DNA from 3 places in the Streptomyces graminofaciens genome. Region 2 is predicted to be linked to each of the others. Evidence: riboswitches for the same ligand, from Rfam matches in the RefSeq annotation. Region 2 holds a riboswitch; each other region holds the start of a gene.
The links. Region 2 has a riboswitch for cyclic di-AMP ahead of SGFS_RS46765 (C40 family peptidase). Riboswitches for the same ligand answer to the same signal wherever they lie in the genome.
Positions count from the first base shown of each region.

Region 1: it holds a riboswitch for cyclic di-AMP, as region 2 does, so the genes downstream of both, SGFS_RS17665 (M23 family metallopeptidase) here and SGFS_RS46765 (C40 family peptidase) in region 2, are expected to answer to the same signal.
Region 3: it holds a riboswitch for cyclic di-AMP, as region 2 does, so the genes downstream of both, SGFS_RS35795 (C40 family peptidase) here and SGFS_RS46765 (C40 family peptidase) in region 2, are expected to answer to the same signal.

Region 1 is NZ_AP018448.1:4,123,927-4,131,784, reverse strand. It holds gene SGFS_RS17680 (DNA gyrase/topoisomerase IV subunit A) at 1-1,401, opposite strand, end outside; gene SGFS_RS17675 (M16 family metallopeptidase) at 1,698-3,047, shown strand; gene SGFS_RS17670 (M16 family metallopeptidase) at 3,044-4,432, shown strand; cyclic di-AMP (ydaO/yuaA leader) riboswitch at 4,646-4,811, shown strand; gene SGFS_RS17665 (M23 family metallopeptidase) at 4,824-5,603, shown strand; gene SGFS_RS17660 (GntR family transcriptional regulator) at 5,812-6,516, shown strand; gene SGFS_RS17655 (HPr family phosphocarrier protein) at 6,725-7,006, opposite strand; gene SGFS_RS17650 (bifunctional acetate--CoA ligase family protein/GNAT family N-acetyltransferase) at 7,186-7,858, shown strand, end outside.
Region 2 is NZ_AP018448.1:10,600,266-10,608,123, reverse strand. It holds gene SGFS_RS46775 (ATP-dependent Clp protease proteolytic subunit) at 1-484, shown strand, start outside; gene SGFS_RS46770 (hypothetical protein) at 492-797, shown strand; cyclic di-AMP (ydaO/yuaA leader) riboswitch at 1,282-1,453, shown strand; gene SGFS_RS46765 (C40 family peptidase) at 1,457-1,930, shown strand; gene SGFS_RS46760 (ATP-binding protein) at 2,037-2,495, opposite strand; gene SGFS_RS46755 (helix-turn-helix domain-containing protein) at 2,744-3,613, shown strand; gene SGFS_RS46750 (DUF397 domain-containing protein) at 3,624-3,848, shown strand; gene SGFS_RS46745 (8-amino-7-oxononanoate synthase) at 3,900-5,027, opposite strand; gene bioB (biotin synthase BioB) at 5,203-6,417, shown strand; gene SGFS_RS46735 (adenosylmethionine--8-amino-7-oxononanoate transaminase) at 6,410-7,690, shown strand; gene bioD (dethiobiotin synthase) at 7,692-7,858, shown strand, end outside.
Region 3 is NZ_AP018448.1:8,133,276-8,141,133, reverse strand. It holds gene SGFS_RS35805 (M23 family metallopeptidase) at 1-1,408, shown strand, start outside; gene SGFS_RS35800 (ATP-dependent DNA helicase) at 1,487-4,075, opposite strand; cyclic di-AMP (ydaO/yuaA leader) riboswitch at 4,347-4,520, shown strand; gene SGFS_RS35795 (C40 family peptidase) at 4,530-5,762, shown strand; gene SGFS_RS35790 (hypothetical protein) at 5,766-7,858, opposite strand, start outside.

The DNA of each region.
Region 1 (7,858 bases), 6.5 Mb from region 2:
GGTCAGCTCCGCGATCTCCGCGTTGAGCCTGTCCTTCTCCGACTCCAGCTCGATACGGTCGTACTTGGTGAGGCGGCGCAGCGGGGTGTCCAGGATGTACTGCGTCTGGATGTCCGACAGGGAGAAGCGCTCCATCAGGCGCTCCTTGGCCTGCGCGGAGTTCTCGCTGGAGCGGATCAGCCGGATGACCTCGTCGATGTCCACCAGCGCCGTGAGCAGGCCCTCGACCAGGTGCAGACGGTCCCGCCGCTTGCCGCGGCGGAACTCCGAGCGGCGGCGTACGACGTCGAAGCGGTGGTCGAGGTAGACCTCGAGCAGCTCCTTGAGGCCGAGCGTGAGGGGCTGGCCGTCGACCAGCGCCACGTTGTTGATGCCGAAGGACTCCTCCATCGGCGTCAGCTTGTAGAGCTGCTCCAGGACGGCTTCCGGGACGAAGCCGTTCTTGATCTCGATGACCAGGCGCAGGCCGTGCTGGCGGTCGGTGAGGTCCTTGACGTCGGCGATGCCCTGCAGCTTCTTCGAACCGACCAGGTCCTTGATCTTGGCGATCACCTTCTCCGGGCCGACGGTGAACGGCAGTTCTGTGACGACCAGGCCCTTGCGGCGCGCCGTGACCGTCTCCACCGCCACCGTGGCGCGGATCTTGAACGTGCCGCGGCCCGTCTCGTAGGCGTCCCGGACGCCGGAGAGGCCGACGATCCGGCCGCCCGTGGGCAGGTCGGGGCCCGGGACGTACCGCATCAGGGTGTCCAGGTCGGCGTTCGGATATCTGATGAGGTGGCGGGCGGCCGCGATGACCTCGCTCAGGTTGTGCGGCGGCATATTGGTCGCCATGCCGACGGCGATGCCCGACGAGCCGTTGACCAGCAGGTTCGGGAAGGCGGCGGGCAGCGCCACCGGCTCCTGCTCCTGGCCGTCGTAGTTCGGGGAGAAGTCGACCGTGTTCTCCTCGATCGACTCCGTCATCAGGCTCGTCGCGTCGGCCATCCGGCACTCGGTGTACCGCATGGCGGCCGGCGGGTCGTCGTTGCCCAGCGAGCCGAAGTTGCCGTGGCCGTCGACCAGGGGCAGGCGCATGGAGAACGGCTGGGCGAGGCGCACCAGGGCGTCGTAGATCGACGAGTCTCCGTGCGGGTGCAACTTACCCATGACCTCGCCGACGACGCGCGCGCACTTCACATAGCCGCGGTCGGGGCGCAGGCCCATCTCGTTCATCTGGTAGACGATCCGGCGGTGTACCGGCTTCAGACCGTCGCGAGCGTCGGGCAGGGCTCGGGAGTAGATGACCGAGTACGCGTACTCCAGGAAGGAGCCCTGCATCTCGTCGACGACGTCGATGTCGAGGATCCGCTCCTCGAACGCGTCGTCGGGCGGCGGGGTCTTCGTGCTGCGGCGGGCCATCGCTGCCGGCTCCTTGCTGAGGCGTGAACGGGATCTGACGCGACCATTGTGGACTGCCGCACTGACAACGCGGACACGACCCGGCCCCGACCGCCCGGCCGGGCCGTCCGGGCCCCGCGTCAACATGGTGTGCCGACCTTGATCGGCCCGTGGTGTCGGTAACTCCGGTCTCGCTCTGGGCGTACGACCTCCGGGAACTTCGCCGGACGTCCGCGCGCTTGCATACAGTGACAGGACCGGCAGGAAAACTGCGGTAGCGAACGACCGCTCTCGCGATCGAAGGGACGTACATGCCCATGGGTCACACGGCCACAGCCGAGGCAGGCTCCGGAGGCCTGACAGCGACCGAGCATCGTCTGGCCAACGGCCTGCGCGTGGTGCTCTCCGAGGACCACCTGACCCCGGTCGCGGCGGTGTGCCTCTGGTACGACGTCGGCTCCCGTCACGAGGTCAAGGGCCGTACCGGCCTCGCCCACCTCTTCGAGCACCTGATGTTCCAGGGCTCCGCCCAGGTCAAGGGCAACGGCCACTTCGAACTGGTCCAGGGCGCGGGCGGCTCGCTGAACGGCACGACCAGTTTCGAGCGCACCAACTACTTCGAGACCATGCCCACCCACCAGCTGGAGCTCGCCCTCTGGCTGGAGGCCGACCGCATGGGCTCGCTGCTCGCGGCCCTCGACGACGAGTCGATGGAGAACCAGCGGGACGTCGTCAAGAACGAGCGCCGCCAGCGCTACGACAACGTCCCCTACGGCACCGCCTTCGAGAAGCTGACCGCCCTCGCCTACCCGGAGGGCCACCCCTACCACCACACCCCGATCGGGTCGATGGCGGACCTGGACGCGGCCACCCTGGAGGACGCCCGCGCGTTCTTCCGCACCTACTACGCGCCCAACAACGCGGTGCTCTCGGTGGTCGGCGACATCGACCCCGAGCAGACGCTCGCCTGGGTCGAGAAGTACTTCGGCTCCATCCCGGGGCACGACGGCAAGCCCGCCCCGCGTGACGGCGCGCTGCCCGAGATCATCGGCGAGGAACTGCGCGAGATCATCGAGGAAGAGGTCCCCGCGCGCGCGTTGATGGCCGCCTACCGGCTGCCGGAGGACGGCACGCGCGCGTGCGACGCGGTCGACCTGGCGCTGACGATCCTCGGCGGCGGCGAGTCGTCCCGCCTCTACAACCGGCTCGTACGCCGTGACCGCACCGCCGTCGCCGCCGGCTTCTACCTGCTGAGGCTGGCCGGCGCACCCTCCCTGGGCTGGTTCGACGTGAAGACCTCCGGCGACGTGGAGGTACCGGTCATCGAGACCGCCGTCGACGAGGAGCTCGCCCGGTTCGCCGAGGAGGGCCCCACGGCCGAGGAGATGGAGCGCGCCCAGGCCCAGTTGGAGCGCGAGTGGCTGGACCGCCTCGGCACGGTCGCGGGCCGCGCCGACGAACTGTGCCGCTTCGCCGTCCTGTTCGGCGACCCGCAGCTCGCCCTGACCGCCGTCAAGCGCGTCCTCGAGGTGACCCCCGAGGAGGTCCAGGAGGTCGCCAAGGCCCGCCTGCGCCCCGACAACCGCGCGGTGCTCGTCTACGAGCCGGTCGCCCCCGAAGCCGACGACGCCGAGACCACCGACGAGAACGAGGAGTCGGCGAAGTGACCGAACTCGCGAACATGGAGTTCCACCCGCAGCCCCAGGCCGGCGACGCCAAGCCCTGGGCGTTCCCGGCGCCCGAGCGCGCCGCGCTGGACAACGGCCTGACCGTCCTGCGCTGCCACCGCCCCGGCCAGCAGGTCGTCGCCGTGGAGGTCCTCCTCGACGCGCCCCTGGACGCCGAGCCGGCCGGCCTCGACGGCGTCGCCACGATCATGGCCCGCGCCTTCTCCGAGGGCACCGACAAGCACACCGCCGAGGAGTTCGCCGCCGAGCTGGAGCGCTGCGGCGCCACCCTCGACTCGCACGCGGACCACCCCGGCGTACGCCTGTCCCTCGAAGTCCCCGTGTCGCGGCTGCCCAAGGCGCTCGGTCTGCTCGCCGACGCCCTGCGGGCCCCCGCGTTCGCGGACAGCGAGGTCGAGCGGCTCGTCGCCAACCGCCTGGACGAGATCCCGCACGAGACGGCCAACCCGGGCCGCCGTGCCGCGAAGCAGCTCTCCAAGGAGCTGTTCCCGGCGGCTTCGCGCATGTCCCGCCCGCGCCAGGGCACCGAGGAGACCGTCGAGGGCATCGACTCCGCGGCCGTACGCGCCTTCTACGAGAAGCACGTACGCCCCGCGACGGCCACCGCCGTGGTCGTCGGCGACCTCACCGGTGTCGACCTGGACGCGCTCCTCGGCGACACCCTGGGCGCCTGGACCGGCTCCTCGGCCCAGCCGCGCCCCGTGCCGCCGGTGAGCGCCGACGACACCGGACGTGTCGTCATCGTGGACCGTCCCGGCGCCGTCCAGACGCAGCTGCTCATCGGCCGCGTCGGCGCCGACCGCCACGACCGCGTGTGGGCCGCCCAGGTGCTCGGCACGTACTGCCTCGGCGGCACCCTCACCTCCCGCCTGGACCGCGTCCTGCGGGAGGAAAAGGGCTACACCTACGGTGTGCGCGCGTTCGGCCAGGTGTTGCGTTCCGCGCCGGACGGCTCGGGTGCCTCGATGCTCGCCATCAGCGGTTCGGTCGACACGCCGAACACGGGCCCGGCGCTCGACGACCTGTGGACGGTCCTGCGCACGCTCGCCGCCGAGGGCCTGACCGACGCCGAGCGCGATGTCGCCGTGCAGAACCTCGTCGGGGTCGCCCCCCTCAAGTACGAGACGGCCGCGGCCGTGGCGAGCACGCTGGCCGACCAGGTCGAGCAGTACCTGCCGGACGACTACCAGGCGACGCTCTATCAGCAGCTCGCCGCGACCGGCACGGTGGAGGCCACCGCGGCCGCGGTCAACGCCTTCCCGGTGGACCGTCTGGTGACGATCCTCGTCGGCGACGCCGCGCAGATCGAGGAGCCGGTCAGGGCCCTCGGCATCGGCGAAGTCACCGTCGTACCGGCCGAGTAGAGGACCGGGCGGATCCGGGCGGAAGCTCGCAAACCGCAGGGGCCCCAGTGACTGAAGAGTCACCGGGGCCCCTGTTTGTCCCTATTAATGGGGGAGGTTGTGTGTCTGACCTGTGGCGTACGCAACAAAACCCGTGATCCGTTTGTTATTTCGAAGTGGCCCACTTAGCGTCGGTCCGGCTGTTCGCCAGCAGTTCGCCGCAGCCGCGGCACCGGACAGTCATCGCCGAGTCCCCGTACGGCGCGAGCCAGGGGAGCCGGGGACCCAACCGCAGTCCCTGGGGTGAATCGGACGCCCTTCACCAGTTGAGGGGTTTCCGTAGGAGACCTTCCTGCTCCGAACCCGTCAGCTAACCCGGTAGGCGAGAGGGAAGGAAAGGACCAGCCACTTGATGGCGTTCACCCGTGCCGCTGGGAAGCATCGCCGTCCCGGCCGTGTGAAGCGCTCGACCACGAGGACCGTGGGCGTCGCCGCTCTCACCACCACCGGTGTCATAGGCACCCTTTCGGCTCCGGCGCTCGCCGCGGGCGCCTCCGTCCCGGAGTCACCCTCCGAGCAGACCGGGCTGAACCAGATCATCACCCTCGGCGACACGGTCGCCGAGCAGGTCGACACCCAGGCCGCCGCCCAGCAGCAGGCCGCCGAGGTGGCCGCCGCCAAGAAGCAGGCGCAGGAGCAGGCCCGGGCGCAAGCCGCCGCGAAGGCCAAGGCGGACCGCGAGGTCGAGGTCCGCGCCGCCCGCGCCGCCGAGCGCAAGCGCCTCAACACCTTCGTCTCCCCGATCAGCGGCTCGTACATCTCCACCGGCTACAAGGCCGGCGGCGCCGTCTGGTCCTCCGGCACCCACACCGGTGTCGACTTCCACGCCGCGTCCGGCACGGTCGTCCACGCGGTCGGCTCCGGCACCGTCGTCGAGGCGGGTTGGGGCGGCGCGTACGGCAACAACATCGTCATCAAGATGAACGACGGCACGTACACCCAGTACGGCCACCTGTCGTCCATCGGCGTCTCCGTCGGCCAGACGGTCACCCCCGGCCAGCAGATCGGCCTCTCCGGCGCGACGGGCAACGTCACCGGCCCGCATCTGCACTTCGAGGCCCGTACGTCGCCCGACTACGGCTCGGACATCGACCCCGTCGCGTACCTGCGCTCGCACGGCGTGAACGTCTGACGAACCGCTCAGCGCTTCCCGCGAGGCCCCGGCTCACCGAGCCGGGGCTTTCGTCGTTGTGCGGGACCTCCTCGTTGTGACGTACCTCCTGTCCAAAAAATATCCATGGATTCCGGCCCGCCATCGGAAATTCCGGCCCGCTGCAATAGAGTCGCTGGAACACACGTCAATCATCGACGTTTCACGGGGATTAAGGCGGAGGTCGGTCATGCGTATTCCGGCGCATTCGGTATGCACGGCGATCCGTGATGACATCGTCGCGGGTGTCTACGAGCGCGGCGGCCGTCTCACCGAGGAACTGCTCGCCCGCCGCTACGGCGTCAGCCGCGTCCCCGTGCGCGAGGCGCTGCGCACGCTGGAGGCCGAGGGCTTCGTGGTGACGCGCAGGCACGCGGGCGCGTGCGTCGCCGAGCCGACCGAGCAGGAGGCCGCCGACCTGCTGGAGATGCGCATGCTGCTGGAGCCGCTGGGCGCCGCCCGTGCCGCCCAGCGCCGTACGGAGGCGCACCTCAAGGTGCTGCGCGGCCTGGTCAGGCTGGGCCAGGAGCGGGCCAGGCGGGGCAACAGCGAGGACCTGCGCTCCCTGGGCGGCTGGTTCCACGAGACGCTCGCCCAGGCCTCCGGCAGCCCCGCGCTGACCTCGACGCTCGCCCAGCTGCGGCACAAGATCGCCTGGATGTACGCGGTCGAGGCGCCGGCCAACCCCGTGGAGTCCTGGGCGGAGCACGGCGGCATCGTGGACGCGGTCGCGCGCGGCGACAGCGACCGGGCGCGGACGATCACCGCCCTGCACACCGAGCGGGCGACCGCCGCACACCGTCTCCGATTTCCGGGCGGGCCCGCCGGGGCGGAGCGCGCGGACCGTGTGAGGACTTCGCAACATCACGTAAACATGACGGGCCCGCGGCTTTAACACGGGAGCCGTATACAAAGACAGTGGGAATTCGCGGGGCATTATTTTTGCTGCCCGCAGAAAGATTTCCCTGCCAACGTCCCGTCGTTCGCCGAACGAAAACAGGCCGCCTGCGGAACGGAAATGCGAAGGGCCCGCCCGATAAATCGGACGAGCCCTTCGGTGTCGCGTGCGGGTGGTGGTGGCCCTCAGGGCCTCACCGCGTCGCTCAGACCGTCTCGGGAAGCTCCTCGAGCCCCTCGGAGACGAGCTTGGCCAGACGGTCGAGCGCGATGTCCGCGCCCTCCGCGTCGGAGGCCAGGACGATCTCCTCGCCGCCCTGGGCGCCGAGGCCCAGGACCGCCAGCATGGAGGCCGCGTTGACGGCGTTGCCGTCGGCCTTGGCGATCGTCACGGGGATACCGGCGGCCGTGGTGGCCCGGACGAAGATGGATGCGGGGCGGGCGTGGAGGCCCTCGGCCCAGCCGACGTTGACGCGGCGCTCAGCCATGTGATGCTGCCCTTCGGATGTATTGAGTGACTCAAGAGGTCTAGACCGGGTTGTCTAGACCAGTTTCCCATATCGTGAAGCGCGCCGGAATCGGGCCCACGGCCTGACCGTCAACCGGCAGTTGTGCTTCCCCAGACTGCCTCGCGCCGCACACGGACGCGAGCCGTACTCTGGGGCCCATGCAGACCTCGTCGGACCGGCACGAGTACCCCGCCCACTGGGAGGCCGACGTGGTGCTGCGCGACGGCGGCACCGCACGCGTCAGGCCCATCACCGTTGATGACGCCGAGCGCCTGGTCAGCTTCTACGAGCAGGTCTCGGACGAGTCGAAGTACTACCGCTTCTTCGCGCCGTACCCTCGCCTGTCCGCCAAGGACGTCCACCGCTTCACGCACCACGACTTCGTGGACCGGGTGGGACTCGCGGCCACGGTCGGCGGCGAGTTCATCGCCACCGTACGCTATGACCGAATCGACGCCGACGGCATGCCCGCGTCGGCCCCCGCCGACGAGGCCGAGGTCGCCTTCCTCGTCCAGGACGCCCATCAGGGGCGTGGCGTCGCCTCCGCTCTCCTCGAACACATCGCCGCTGTCGCCCGCGAGCGCGGCATCAGGCGCTTCGCCGCCGAGGTGCTCCCTGCCAACAGCAAGATGATCAAGGTGTTCACGGACGCCGGGTACCAGCAGAAGCGCAGCTTCGAGGACGGCGTCGTACGCCTCGAATTCGGCCTGGAGCCCACCGACCGCTCCCTCGCCGTGCAGCGCGCGCGGGAGCAGCGCGCCGAGGCCCGGTCCGTGCAGCGACTGCTCGCCCCCGGCTCGGTCGCCGTCGTCGGCGCCGGGCGCGCGTCCG
Region 2 (7,858 bases):
CCTCGAGTACCAGTCACCGGACCGCGACATCTCGCTCTACATCAACTCCCCCGGCGGCTCGCTCCGCGCGATGACGGCGATCTACGACACCATCAGCTTCGTCACCTGCGATGTGGAGACGATCTGCCTGGGGCAGGCGGGGTCGTCCGCCGCGGTGCTGCTCGCGGCCGGCACACCGGGCAAGCGGTACGTCCTGCCCGGCGCGAGGGTGGTGATCCGCCAGCCGGCGCTCACCGAGCCGATCGAGGGGCAGACGAGCGACCTGGCCATACGCGCCGAGGAGTTGGCGCGCGACCGCCGGATGCTGGAGGAGCTGCTCGCGCGGCACACGGGACGCGACCCCGAGCAGGTCCGCGCCGACATCGAGCGGGACAAGTTCCTCGACGCGCAAGGAGCGGTGGAGTACGGGCTCGCCGACGGAATCGTCCCGAGCCGCAAGACCTCGCGCACCCTCCCGGGCGGCACGTCCCCCGGCGCGAGGTGAGCCGCCGATGGTCCCCGAACTGCCGCCGCTGCCCGCCCTCACCCGCGCCGAGGCGGAGCTGATCGACCGCTACCTCGACGTCGTCGACCTCCTCGGCCGGATCAATCCCGCACGCCCCGGCGACACCTATCGCGGGCTGCGGGCGGCGCAGGCTCTGGTCGCAAAGGCGCACGCGCTGCGCGACGCACTTGAGTTGATGCACAGCCGGGGCGAACATGAAGTGCATGCCGCAACCATGGCGCGGGCCCTGCGCGTCCTCGACGGAGAACGACGCGCGGCCCGGGTCACCCTGCCGCCCGATTCCGACAGTTGATCCGGCCGCCCCGAAGCCGCGTGAAAGCCACACCGAAGCGCTCCGTCCACACCCGCACGAAGCCGCGCCGACCAAGCCGAACTCACCCGAATTCGAACCGGTCTGAACCGATCCGGGGTCGCCGGCCGTACTGATGGGCCGAGGAGACGTCCGGACCAGTTGGCATACGGACCGGATGTCGTCACTCGAAAGGCCTAGCGGGGCATCCTCCCCGAAGGCCCTTCGCAGTTGCGCAACGCGCCTACGTCAGGGCCGGAATGATTTGTTCCGGTGCAGGTGCGGGGCTCCTCGACCGGGTGGACAACAGCACCGAAAACACCCTGTCCACCCGATCGGGCGAGTGGTGAGTAAGGCCACAAATCCCCGATTCCGTTGGGATTTTCCGGCTTCGGTGCGTCAAGATCCCTTCCTGACGACAAGCCCCCGCCACAGCGGCGGGGCGATCCGGGTGGACGCCGAGTCCTGCCGCCGCCCGGATGACCGGTCGACAGGAGTGCATCGGCAGGAGTGGAGGACCCAAGCACGACGGGTCGCCGGAACGGTCACGCCATGACCGGGCCGAGCAGCCCTTGGGGTGAAGCCGCGTCACGCGGCCGGGCAACTTCGCCAGCCCGAATCCGACAGGTCATCCTTCACAGGCGGCTGACGAAGGGTTGCGCATGACTGCGCTGAATCGTGTCCCGTCGCTGTTGACCCGGGCCGGCACGGCCTCGGCTCTCACCATCGCCGCCGTGGGCGGCAGCATCCTGGCCCCGGGCGTCGTATCCGACGCCGAGGCGGCCACACCGGCGTCGAAGGCACTACAGGTCGCGGCTTCGAAGAAGGGTTCCCCGTACAAGTACGGCGCCACGGGCCCGGGCAGGTTCGACTGCTCAGGGCTGACCCTCTACTCGTTCAAGAAGGCGGGCAAGAAGCTGCCCCGTACTGCTCAGCAGCAGTACAACAAGACGAAGCACATCTCATCGAGCAAACGCACGCTCGGAGATCTCGTCTTCTTCCACTCGGGCTCGAACGTCTACCACGTCGGTATCTACGCCGGGAAGGGAAAGATCTGGCACTCGCCGAAGACGGGTGACGTCGTGAAGCTCGAAAAGATATGGACGAAGAGCGTCTGGTACGGCCGGGTCGTCTGATCCGCCGCTGACGGGCGGTGGCGGCGCGTCCTGCCGCCGCCCGCTCCACACCGGACACCGGCCCTCGCGCGACAGCACCGAGGGCCGCTGTCGTCCCACGGCCCCTTCAGGGCTCCTGCTGTCCGCCGGCCCTGACCGGCTGTACCGGCGCCGCCCACGGCAGCTCGATCGCCACCGTCTTGCCGCCCTCCCGCGTGGGTCTGACGCTCAGCCTGCCGCCGCACTCGGCGGTCAGCCAGCGGATGATGACCATGCCCCGGCCGTTGTCCTGCTGGACGGCGGCGGGCAGACGTTTCGGAAAGCGCGGATGGCTGTCGGTGACACCGATGTGCAGCCGCTCGTCGCGGTCGAGCGCGAGGTCGACGGTGAAGGTGGGCGATTGACCGAACGTGTGCTGGACGGCGTTGGTGGCGAGTTCGGACACGATCAGGCGCACGGTGTCGGCGGTGTCCGTGTCGCTCGGCAGGCCCCATTCGGCCAGCACGTTGGCGACGTATCTACGGGCAGCGGACACCGAGGCGGGATCGCTCGGCAGAGTGACGGATGCTTCCTGGTGGTCTGCCATGGCGAGGTCGTCCCTTTCCCACGGGACCGGTGTCCGACACGGAGCGGTTGGTTCGAGTACGGTCCCGGAACTGGTGCTTCGCGCCAGAGTGCCATCACCTGGGCCACAACGAGTGGCGATCCACCAAGATATGCATATATCTGTCGCTCGAAGCGGTGAACTCTCCGACGGCCGACCGTATTCGGGTGGACTCTCGGTCCATCCTCTGCGTCACCCGACCAGCACGCGCCGGGCGGAAGGAGAAACCCATGCAATACGGTCCGGCGGTACGTCGCCGCAAGCTCGGCGCCGAGCTACGTGATCTGCGCACCGGGGCCGGCCTCACCAGCACCCAGGCCGCCCGGCTCGTGGACTGGCACCAGTCCAAGGTGAGCCGGATCGAGACCGGCGCCAGCGGGGTGAAGCCGGCGGACGTGCGGGTCCTGCTGGACGCATACGGGATCGACGACTCCGAGCTACGGGAGTTGCTCCTGGCGCTCGCCGGCTCGGAGGACGGCGGCGGGCGGCACAACTGGTGGCACGCGTACCGCGGGGTACTGCCGCCGACGTACCGCGATTTCATCAGTCTGGAGTCCCAGGCCAGCGGGATGCGGACACTGGAGACCTCGGTGGTGCCCGGGCTTCTGCAGATCCCGGAGTACGCCCGGGCGGTCACCCGGGCCGCGGTGGAGGGGCTGGAAGACGACAAACTCGACGCCCTCGTGGAGGTACGGCTCGCGCGGCAGGACGTCCTGCGGGCGGATCCGCCGATGGAGCTGAGCGCCGTGCTCGACGAGGCGGTTCTCCGGCGTGAGGTGGGCGGACCCGAGGTCATGGCCCGTCAGTTGCGCCGACTGGCCGAGGCCGCGGCGCTTCCCCAAGTGCGGCTGCAGGTGCTGCCGTTCACTGCCGGGGCGCATATCGGCATCACCGGGCCTTACGTAATCTTCTCATTTCGGAGCACATCCGATCTGGACGTCGTTGTTCTCGACCACTTGACGAGTAGCCTCTACCTCGAGCGGAAAGAAGACCTCAAGGCTTATGTGGAGGCCTTCGACACCCTTCAGATCCACGCCCTTTCGCCCGAGGAATCGTTGGATTACATCGCCGGACTGGCCGAGTCGGCCGACGGCGCGTAAGGAGGCACCAATGTCCGCACTGCCTCGGAACGTACCCACCAGTACCGCGCTGCGCGGTGTGCGATGGGTGCGCAGCAGCCGCAGCACCGGAATGAACAACTGCGTCGAGACCGCCCGGCCGTGCCCCGGCCCCTGGGCCGGACTGGTCGCCGTACGCGACTCCAAGAACACGGCGGGGCCCGCCCTGCTGTTCGCCCCCGGAGCCTGGGAGGGGTTCCTCACCGCGCTTCGGTAAGCGAGAGCGCCCAGCACCATCGCCCTTGGCGAGCACGGCCGGGACGCCGACTCACGGTCGCGTATCGCCGATGATCCCCACGGCTCGGTCGATCTGCCCCTCGGTGAGATCCGCGCGGGCGGTCAGCCGCAGCCTCGAGATGCCGTCGGGCACGGACGGTGGGCGGAAGCAGCCGACGGCGAGCCCCGCCGTACGGCAGTCCGCCGCCCATCGCACCGCCTGATCCGCAGACGGCGCGCGCACGGACACCACGGCGGCGTCGGGCCGCACCGCTTCATGGCCCGACGCCGTCAGCCGTGTGTGCAGTTCCCTCGCCACCTCACGGGCCCGCGCGGCCCGCTCCGGCTCACGGCGCAGCAGCCTGAGCGCGGCCAGGGCGGCGCCGGTGGCGGCCGGGGCGAGGCCCGTGTCGAAGATGAACGTACGGGCCGCGTTGACCAGGTGGTCGATGACGTGCGCCGGGCCGAGGACGGCGCCGCCCTGGCTGCCCAGGGACTTCGACAGCGTGACCGTCACGACGACGTCGGGGGCGCCCGCGAGCCCCGCCGCGTACGGGGCACCCCGGCCACCGTCGCCCAGTACGCCCAGGCCGTGGGCGTCGTCCACGACGAGCCCGGCGCCGTACTCACGGCACGCGGCAGCCAGTTCGGCCAGCGGGGCGGCGTCCCCGTCCACCGAGAAGACGGTGTCGGAGACCGCGACGGCGGGCCCGGCATGGGTGCCGAGCGCCTTGCGGACGGCCTCCGGGTCGGCGTGGGCCACGACCTGGGTGGTGCCCCGGGCCAGTCGGCAGCCGTCGATGAGCGAGGCGTGGTTGCCCGCGTCCGAGACGACGAGGGAGCCGTGGGGGGCGAGGGCGGTCACGGCGGCGAGGTTGGCCGCGTAGCCGGAGGAGAAGACCAGGGCCGCCTCGAAGCCGGTGAAGTCGGCCAGCTCCCGCTCCAACTCGCCGTGCAGTTCGGTGGTGCCGGTGACGAGCCGGGAGCCGGTGGCACCGCCGCCCCACCTGCGGGCGGCCTCGGCGGCGCCCTCGGTGATCTCGGGGTGCCGGGCCAGGCCCAGATAGTCGTTGCTCGCGAGGTCCAGCAGCGGCGACTCGGCCGGACGGGGCCGCAGCGTCCGTACGAGCCCGGCGCGGCGGCGCACGGCCGCCTGCTCGTCGATCCAGCCGAACGCCATGGGTCCCTCCGGGGTGGTGTGGGCCGCCCACGGAGCGGGTGCTTTTGTAGGCAGTTCACAGACCCTAGCCGCACGATCAACCACCCACGATGTGGCAATACCCACACGTCTTACGGACTCTCTTGTACGAACCATCCTTGGCCCGGGGCCACCGCGTAGGACAGGATCGGCTCTCATGGACCTGCTGAACACGCTGGTGGACAAGGGGCTTCGGCGCGAGTCGCCGAGCCGTGCCGAGGCGCTCGCCGTGCTTGCCACCTCCGACGACGACCTGCTCGACGTGGTGACCGCGGCCGGCAAGGTGCGCCGGCACTGGTTCGGACGCCGGGTGAAGCTGAACTACCTGGTCAACCTGAAGTCCGGCCTGTGCCCCGAGGACTGTTCCTACTGTTCTCAGCGGCTCGGCTCCACCACCGGCATCCTCAAGTACACCTGGCTCAAGCCGGACCAGGCCTCCGAGGCCGCCGCCGCCGGTTTGGCGGGTGGCGCCAAGCGAGTCTGTCTGGTGGCCAGTGGCCGGGGCCCGACCGACCGGGACGTGGACCGGGTCTCCGACACCATCAAGGCGATCAAGGAAGCGAACGAGGGCGTCGAGGTGTGCGCCTGCCTCGGTCTGCTCTCCGAGGGCCAGGCCGAGCGACTGCGCGAGGCCGGGGCGGATGCGTACAACCACAACCTCAACACGTCCGAGGCGACGTACGGCGACATCACGAGCACGCATACGTACGCCGACCGTGTCGACACCGTACAGAAGGCGCACTCGGCCGGTCTTTCGGCCTGTTCCGGGCTGATCGCGGGCATGGGCGAGAGCGACGAGGACCTGGTCGACGTGGTCTTCTCGCTGCGCGAACTGGACCCGGACTCGGTCCCGGTGAACTTCCTGATCCCGGTCGAGGGCACCCCGCTGGCCAAGGAGTGGAACCTCACCCCGCAGCGCTGTCTACGGATTCTGGCCATGGTGCGCTTCGTCTGCCCGGACGTCGAGGTGCGTATCGCGGGCGGCCGCGAGGTCCATCTCCGCACGATGCAGCCGCTCGCCCTGCACCTGGCCAACTCGATCTTCCTCGGCGACTACCTCACCACCGAGGGCCAGGCCGGCAAGGCCGACCTGGAGATGATCGCCGACGCCGGGTTCGAGGTGGAGGGCGCGGACCAGGTGACCCTGCCGGAACACCGGGCGAGTGCGGTGGTCAGCGGGTGCGGGTCGGCGGAAAACGCCGGATGCGGGTCGCACGAGGGCACGGGGGGCGGCTGCGGGTCCCACGAGGGCGGCGGAGTCTGCGGATCCGTTCCCGCCGCCGCGTCCGCTGCGAAGGCGAACGAGGCGCGTACGGACCTGGTCGCCGTACGCCGCCGGGGTGCCGGAACGGATCTCGCGCCCAATGCCTGATCTGCCGGTCTCCGAGCTGCTGGATCTCGACCGGCGGCACGTCTGGCATCCGTACGGGCCCATGCCCGGCCGGGTCGAACCGCTCGTCGTGGAGTCGGCGAGCGGGGTCCGGCTGCGGCTCGCGGACGGTTCGGGCGAGCTGGTCGACGGCATGTCGTCCTGGTGGTCGGCCATCCACGGCTACAACCACCCGGTGCTCAACGAGGCCGCGCACGGGCAGCTCGCCCGGATGAGCCATGTGATGTTCGGCGGGCTCACGCACGAGCCCGCCGTACGGCTCGCGAAGCGCCTGGTCGACATCTCCCCCGAGGGTCTGGAGCATGTCTTCCTGGCCGACTCGGGCTCGGTGTCGGTCGAGGTCGCGGTCAAGATGTGCCTCCAGTACTGGCGTTCGCTGGGCCGCCCCGGCAAGCAGCGCCTGCTGACCTGGCGCGGCGGCTACCACGGCGACACCTGGCAGCCGATGTCGGTGTGCGACCCCGAGGGCGGGATGCACGAGCTGTGGACCGGGGTGCTGCCCCGGCAGGTGTTCGTCGGCCCGCCACCGGTCGCGTACGAGGAGTCGTACGCCGATCAGTTGCGTGCGGCGATCGAGCGGCACGCGGACGAACTGGCGGCCGTGATCGTCGAGCCGGTCGTGCAGGGCGCGGGCGGGATGCGCTTCCACTCCCCCGCGTATCTGCGGGTGCTGCGCGAGGCGTGCGACGCGCACGGCGTGCTGCTGGTGTTCGACGAGATCGCGACCGGGTTCGGGCGCACGGGCGCGCTGTTCGCGGCGGAGCACGCGGCGGTCACGCCGGATGTGATGTGCGTGGGCAAGGCGCTCACCGGCGGTTATCTGACGCTGGCGGCGACCCTGTGCACGGCAGCAGTGGCCGACGGGATCTCGCGGGGCGAGGTGCCGGTACTGGCCCACGGGCCCACCTTCATGGGCAACCCGCTCGCGGCGGCCGTCGCCGGCGCGTCGATCGATCTGCTGCTGGGCCAGGACTGGCTTTCGGAGGTCAAGCGGATCGAGGCGGGCCTGCGGGAGGAGCTGGCACCGGCTTCGGACCTCCCTGGTGTGAAGGACGTACGGGTGCTCGGCGCGATCGGTGTCGTGCAGCTCGACCACGAGGTGGACATGAGGGCGGCCACGGCGGCCGCGGTGCGCGAGGGCGTGTGGCTGCGGCCGTTCCGGGATCTCGTCTACACGATGCCGCCGTACGTCACGGGCGACGAGGACGTGGCGCGGATCGCGCGCGCGGTGTGCGCGGCGGCGCGGGAGGGGTGACATGGCGGTCCTGGTGATCACGGGGACGGGCACGGAGGTCGGCAAGACGGTGACCACGGCGGCCGTCGCCGCGGTGGCCGCGGCGGCCGGCCGGTCCGTCGCCGTGCTCAAGCCGGCGCAGACGGGGGTACGGCCGGACGAGCGCGGTGACGCGGACGAGGTGGCCCG
Region 3 (7,858 bases), 2.5 Mb from region 2:
CTTCGGCGACATGCCGGGCAACGACTCCGGTGCGGGCACCGGTTCGTACGACGCCTCGCAGTGGGCGACGGGCAGCCACCAGACGCTGAACTACGACCCGTACGCCGCGCAGCACCAGGCCGCGTACGACACGGGCAGCTACGACACCACGGACTGGACGACGTCCGGTTACGAGAACCTCGCCCAGGTTCCCGCGCAGTCGACGGGTCCCGACGGCAACACCGGCCAGTGGGACGCGAACGGCTGGCTCCAGGCCGAACAGCTCGACCGGGCCGATCAGTTGGGGCAGAACGACCAGACCCAGCAGTGGGTCGGCACCCAGCACTTCGACACCGGCGCGTACGACGCCACGCAGTGGAACGGCGACGGCGCACAGACGGCCGACGACGAGCACGGCGGCAGTGCCCCCGAGTCCTACGACGCCCACGAGCACCCTTCGACGGACACGTCGGACGAGCGCCCCTCGACCGTCTCGTTCCACGAGCAGGCGACCGCGACCTTCGAGCAGGTCGATCTGTACGGCGAGGCCCAATCCCTCCCGGCGGAGGACGAGTTCGGGGCCGACGGCGACAGCCGTGCCGCACTCCTCGACGACGAGGAAGAGGTCACCCCCGGCTCGGCCAGGAGCGGGAGCGCGGGCAACGGTGGCCGCGCGGCCACCCGTGCCGCCTCGCGCTCGCGACGCAAGGCTCCGGCCAAACGTTCCGCCCTGCTGACCGTCGCCGTTCCCTCGGCGTGCGTCATGGGTGTCGCGGGCATCGCGGCCGCCTCGGTCGGCACCGGCGTGGACGACACGGAGACGACGGCGACCACCAAGTCGGACGTCACCGCGGTCAAACCGTCCACCGCCAACAACAAGCTGGACACCCAGCTCGAAAGCCTCTCCGCCGGAGCGGACGACTTCGCCGACCGGGCGAGCCGTACGCAGGAGCGCATCGACCTCAAGGCACAGCAGGAGCTGGAGCAGAAGAAGGCGGCGGCGGAGGCGGCCCGCAAGGAGCGACTGCGCCCGAAGTTCGCGCTGCCGGTCGCCGCGCACGGACTCAGCGCCTACTACGGCCAGTCCGGCGTCAACTGGATGTCCCTGCACACCGGCATCGACTTCCCCGTCTCGTACGGCACGGCGGTGATGGCCGCGACCGACGGCACCGTCCGGACGCAGTGGAACAGCGCCTACGGCAACATGGTGATCGTGACGGCCAAGGACGGCACCGAGACCTGGTACTGCCACCTCTCCACGTACAAGGTCGCCTCGGGTACGACGGTCAAGGCCGGCGACACCATCGCCTTCTCGGGCAACTCGGGCAACTCGACCGGCCCGCACCTCCACTTCGAGGTACGCCCCGGCGGCGGCTCGGCCATAGACCCGCTGCCGTGGCTGCGCAGCCACGGGCTGGACCCGACGTAACCCCCGGTCTCGGTCAACGGCTTGCATACGCGGAGGGCCCCTGCTCGGTGAGCAGGGGCCCTCCGCGTATGTGCGGCTCTACAGCTTCTCCACCGGCGCGTACCGCAGCAGCAACCGCTTCGGCTTGGTGTCGCCGAAGTCGACCGTGGCCTCCGCGTTCGCGCCCGTGCCCTTCACTCCGACGACCGTGCCGAGACCGAACTGGTCGTGGGTGACTCGGTCGCCGACGGCCAGGGACACCACCGGCTTCTCGGACGTACGGCGGGTCGCGAAGCCCGAGGCACCCGCGGCCGAGGAGCGGGAGCGGGCGGACGACAGCGAGGACGCGATCCCGGCGGCCGGGCCCGAGGACACCGGCGCGGAGGCACCCTTCCGCTTCCACTCCAGGTGGGTGGCCGGGATCTCCTCCAGGAAACGGGACGGCGGGTTGTACGAGGGCTGGCCCCAGGCGCTGCGCAGCGAAGCGCGCGTGAGGTAGAGCCGCTCCCGCGCGCGCGTGATGCCGACGTACGCGAGGCGCCTCTCCTCCTCCAGTTCCTTGGTCTGGCCGAGGGCGCGCATGTGCGGAAAGACGCCGTCCTCCATGCCGGTCAGGAAGACGACCGGGAACTCCAGGCCCTTGGCGGTGTGGAGGGTCATGAGGGTGATGACACCCGAGCCGTCCTGCTCCTCGTCCGGGATCTGGTCGGAGTCGGCCACCAGGGCCACGCGCTCCAGGAAGGCGGGGAGCCCACCGGACACCGCGACCGCAACCGCGCCCGCATCCGCATCCGCACCGGCATCCGCACCGGCATCCGCGCCTTCGCCCTCGGCCGCGCCCTCGCCGCCCCCGGCAGCCGCAGCCTCGGCCGCAGCCGCCTCCTGCTCGAACTCCAGTGCCACGGCGGCGAGTTCCTGGAGGTTCTCGATGCGGGTCTCGTCCTGCGGGTCGGTCGATGCCTGCAACTCGGCCAGATAGCCGGTGCGTTCGAGGACCGCCTCCAGGATCGTCGCCGGACCGGCGCCCGACTCGACGATCGTGCGCAGCTCCTCCATCAGCGTGTTGAACCGTTTGACGGCGTTCGTCGACCGGGCCGCCATGCCGTACGCCTCGTCGACGCGCTTCAGCGCCTGCGGGAAGCTGATCTTCTCGCGCTGGGAGAGCGCGTCGATCATCGCCTCGGCGCGGTCGCCGATGCCGCGCTTGGGCACGTTCAGAATGCGGCGCAGCGGGACCGAGTCCTCCGGGTTGGCGAGGACCCGCAGGTAGGCGAGGACGTCCCGGACCTCCTTGCGCTCGTAGAAGCGGACACCGCCGACGACCTTGTAGGGCAGGCCGACGCGGATGAAGACCTCTTCGAAGACGCGGGACTGGGCGTTCGTGCGGTAGAAGACGGCGACGTCGCCCGCCTTCGCGTCACCCGCGTCCGTCAGTCGGTCTATCTCGTCGGCGACGAACTGTGCCTCGTCGTGCTCGGTGTCGGCGACATAGCCGGTGATCTGCGCGCCCGCGCCCGCGTTGGTCCACAGGTTCTTGGGGCGCCGGGACTCGTTGCGCTCGATGACCGCGTTGGCCGCGCTCAGAATGGTCTGGGTGGAGCGGTAGTTCTGCTCCAGCAGGATCGTCGTCGCGTCCGGGTAGTCCTCCTCGAACTGGAGGATGTTGCGGATGGTCGCGCCGCGGAAGGCGTAGATCGACTGGTCGGCGTCACCCACGACGCAGAGCTCGGCGGGGGGTACGTCCCACTCGTTGGGCGGTACGTCGACCGGGTGCTCGGAGGTGCCGACCAGCTCTCTGACCAGGGCGTACTGCGCGTGGTTGGTGTCCTGGTACTCGTCGACGAGGACATGGCGGAAGCGGCGGCGGTAGTGCTCGGCGACGTCCGGGAAGGCGCGCAGCAGATTGACCGTCGTCATGATCAGGTCGTCGAAGTCGAGGGCGTTCGCCTCGCGCAGACGCGACTGGTACATGGCGTAGGCCTGGGCGAGGGTCTTCTCGAAGCCGTCGGAGGCCTGGGCCGCGAAGTCCTCCTCGTCGATCAGCTCGTTCTTCAGGTTCGAGATCTTGGCGCTGAAGGACTTGGGCGGGAAGCGCTTGGGGTCGAGGTCCAGGTCGCGGCAGACCAGCGCCATCAGCCGCTTGCTGTCGGCGGCGTCGTAGATCGAGAAGGACGACGTGAAGCCGAGCTTCTTGCTCTCGCGCCGCAGGATGCGGACGCACGCGCTGTGGAAGGTCATGACCCACATCGCGTTCGCGCGCGGCCCGACGAGCTGCTCGACACGCTCCTTCATCTCGCCCGCGGCCTTGTTGGTGAAGGTGATCGCGAGGATCTGGCCCGGGTGGACATGCCGCTCGCCCAGCAGGTGCGCGATGCGGTGGGTGAGCACACGGGTCTTGCCGGACCCGGCGCCGGCCACGATGAGCAGAGGGGAACCGGCATGGACCACGGCCGCACGCTGGTTCTCGTTGAGTCCGTCGAGGAGGGCCGCCGGGTCGATGACCGGGCGTGAGGCGCCGTCGCGGTAGTAGGCGTCCCGGTCCGGGGGCGCGTCGAACTTCCCGCCGAACAGATCGTCCGGAATCGGCTCCGGTACGTGATCGTCCTCGGGCGGTGGCGGAGGTTCCTCGGTGTGGGCCCGTGGGGCCTGGAGGTCCGCCAGGAAGCTGTCGTCAAAGAGGCTGCTCATCGCTCTCCGAGTCTAGGCGCCTCCACTGACAGCCATGGGCCGCCCCGGAAAGTCCGCCCCGGCGATCTCCGGAGCTCCCATATGGACGGTGACCACCGGATGCGATCGTTCAAGGACGAATAGTGACTGTTGATCTCACTCATCGCGATCACCGTACTAAGGTCACAAAAACGTATCGGGCCTATCGGACATCAACCTTCACAGGGGCCACAGGAGTTGGCTAGCGTTTTGGGTTGGGTCGTACGACACAACCGGCGAACGTCGCCGGGCCGTTCGGCCTCCGCCGAGTCCGGTGCGTCCCCTGGGGCAGCCGGAGCCGGGGACCCAAACCGACCTTGGGGTGAATCGGCCCGCGTCGCCGCACGCGGCAGGGCCGTAGGGCAAACCTTCCGAAGCTTGCGCCCGAACCCGACAGCTAACTCGGTAGGCGGACAACGGAAGGAGTCGCCGACCCATGGCGCACCGAAAGCCTCGTCCGGCGCGCCCGGGCATACGCACCCCCGCCCTCGCCACCGCCGCCCTCACCTCCGTGGCCCTGCTCTCCCAGACGGCCAACGCGGCCCCCTCGGCCGACGACAAACCGAGCCTCGAAGAGGTCGAGAAGAAGGTCGACGACCTCTACCGCGGGGCGGAGACGGCCACCGAGAAGTACAACTCGGTGAAGGAGCAGACCTCCCAGCAGAAGAAGAAGGTCGACACGCTTCTCGACGACGTCGCCAAGCGCGCGGAGAAGCTGAACGAGGCGCGCGAGGAACTGGGCGAGTTCGCGGCCGCCCAGTACCGCACGGGCGCGGCCTCGCCCGACGCGGCACTGCTCCTGCTGGCGGAGAACCCCGAGGAGTACTTCGCCCAGAACCAGCTGATGGACCGGCTGACGGACCGCCAGCAGACGGCCGTCGACGACTACGTCACGCAGCAGGCCGACGCGGCGAAGCAGCGGCAGGAGGCGACCGAGGGCCTCGAACAGCTCACCGATTCGCAGAACGCGCTGAAGACCAGCAAGGCGAAGGTCCAGAAGAAGCTCGCCCAGGCCCGCGAACTGCTGTCCGAACTCACGGCCGAGGAGAAGGCCCGGCTCGCCGCGATCGAGAAGCGGGAGCAGGAGGAGGCCGACCGCAGGGCGGAGGAGCTGGCGCAGCAGCAGGCGGCGGCCGCACAGGAAGCTCAGCAGGCACAGGAGACCCCACAGGCTCCACAGGCTCCACAGGCTCCACAGGCTCCACAGCCACAGGAGACCCAGCAGTCCCAGGAGACCACACAGCCACAGGGATCTCAGCAGACCCAGCCCCAGGAGGACACCTCGACCGCGGTCGAGGACTCCACATACGCCTCGAAAGCCGCGAGGGCCCTCACCTTCGCCCGCTCACAGATCGGCAAGCCGTACGTCTGGGGCGCCACCGGCCCCGGCTCCTACGACTGCTCCGGCCTCACCCAGGCAGCCTGGAAGGCCGCCGGAGTCGACCTCCCCCGCACCACGTACGACCAGGTGCACGCCGGCACGACGGTCTCCCTCTCCACCGCGAAGCCCGGCGACCTGATCTTCTTCTACGACAACATCGGCCACGTCGGCATCTACATCGGCAACGGGATGATGATCCACGCGCCGAAGCCGGGGGCGTATGTGCGCGAGGAGTCGGTCTTCTACGACGGCGAGGGGTCGATCCACAGCGTGGTGCGGCCGGCGTAGGAGTCAGAGCCGCTGCGGCAGCTCCATCATCCGCGGCGTCTCGTGCCGATACCGGTTCACCACCGCCCATGCCGCGTCGGGTTCCGCCGCGAGCTTGGGGCGAGCGGTGGTGAGCCGGTCGATGGGCCCGGGGCCCGCGGAGTTCAGCCGGTCGAAGCGCAGGGCCAGGTCGGCGGGGCCGCCTTCCGCGAACGTGCGCAGGAGGGTCGTGCAGAGGGCGAGATAAGACTGCACCTGCTCCACGGCACGACGGGTCTCGAATTCGTCAGGGGGAACCGTGGGCGCGGCGTAGATCAGCTGTTCCCAGTCGGTGAGGTCGAGGGGCGCCTGCGAGGCCTCGGCGATCCAGCGGGCGGCCGCCGGTGCGTTGGCGCCGGTCAGGGTGGCGGCGTGCCGGGACTGGGCGGAGAGTACGGCGTGCGCGTCCTCGGTGATCAGCTCCCTGGCCAGTTCATCGAGTTCGCTGATGTTCCGCAGGGCCTTGGCCGTGGCGAGGCTCATCACCGCGCGCAGCAGATCGCGCGGCAGCCCGCCGGAGAGCACCTGGCACAGCCAGAGGTAGGGCTCCGGAAGCCACACGCCCCGTAGCTCCAGCAGGGTGCGGGCCTGCGCCAGGTCGAGCGGCGGTACCGCCACCACCTTGTCGAAGGCACTGTCGAACGCGGTCCGTACGTCGAGGACGTGCCGTCCGAAGGCGGTGAGCGCGTCCTCGGAGACGGCGACGAGGAAGTGACAGCCCCGGATCCCGAAGACGACCTTGAGGTCGTTGAGGAACCGCTCGGCCTCCTCCGCGCTGCCCAGCTTGTCGAGTTCGTCGATGCCTATGACGACCCGGCCGCCGAGGGGTCGTCGCTCCAGCGCGACGAGGTCGAGCAAGGCCCGGAAGCGGGCGACGAGTTCGGGGTAGGTGAGCACCTGTTCGGTGTGCTGGACCTGCTGTGCGTCGGCGACCTGGAGCCCGGCGGGGAGCGCGAGCTGGTTGGTGCGGGAGCGCATGATGGTCAGCTGGTAGTGAAGGGTGCGGAGGTGGCGTACGGCGGCGGCTTCCGCGCCGCCCGTGCGCTGCTCGGGTTCGCGCCCGGCGCGTCCGGACAGGACGAGCGCCCAGACGATTCCGGCGATCGCGAGCAGGTATCCGCCCGTGCCTATGAGCAGGCGGGGATTCCTCGACCACCACCGGCCGAGACCCGACAGATCGGGCCACAGGATCGCGCCGATCGTGGCGAGCACCCCGACGACGACGGCGAGCACGGCCCCGATCCGCTGCGCCCGCACCGCGCGCCGCCCCGGCTCGGGCCCCGGCCGCCCGTCGGCGGAGGCGTCCTGCCCGGTGATCCTGCGGCAGACCTCCGCGAAGAGGTGGATCAGGAACTCCCGGGGGTCGTACGACGTCGGGGCGGGCACGAGGACGAGCAGGTCGTCAGGGGCGGTGGACATGTCGGGGGCGCAGAACCGCTGCATCAGGCTGCTCTTGCCCGCCCCGCGCGGCCCGCTCACCCCGATGCTCGCGCTCTCCAGCTCCCTCAGGTGGTACTCGGTCTGACGGGCCGCCTCCGTGGCCACGAACTGGTCAAAGCGGCGGGTTCCGGTGAGGCGGGAGGGGTCGATGGTGGGGAAGGTCAGGTTCTGCGGGTCCTGGGCCACGCGCAGCCTGCTGCGGAGCAGAGGCATCACTCCGTCGCGGGCGAGGGCGGTCAGCCAGTCACGGCGGGCCTGGAGGGCGGCGTCGCGGTAGCGGGACCGGGTGGCGGGGACCTCGGGCCAGTGGGCCGGGTCCTCCGAGTGGAGGGCGCGGTGGGTGGTGGCGTGGGGGCGGGCGTTGAGGTAGGCGAGGAGGGTGAGCGCTGTGAGGGCGGCGGACACGAGGGCGACGGTGGGAAGGCGGCCGGGGTGGACGGGCGTCAGCGCCAGCAGACCGGCGTAGGGGGCCAGGATCATCGACAGCGGGGTCGCCCAGTTCTTGCGCCGGGCCACCAGGAAGCCGCTCTGCCGGACGACGAGCCCTATGACGATGGTCGGCACCCACACCAGGAGCACGACGTCGCCGCCCACCCTCACCAACCCCATGGCGTTGAACAGGACGATACCGCCGGCAT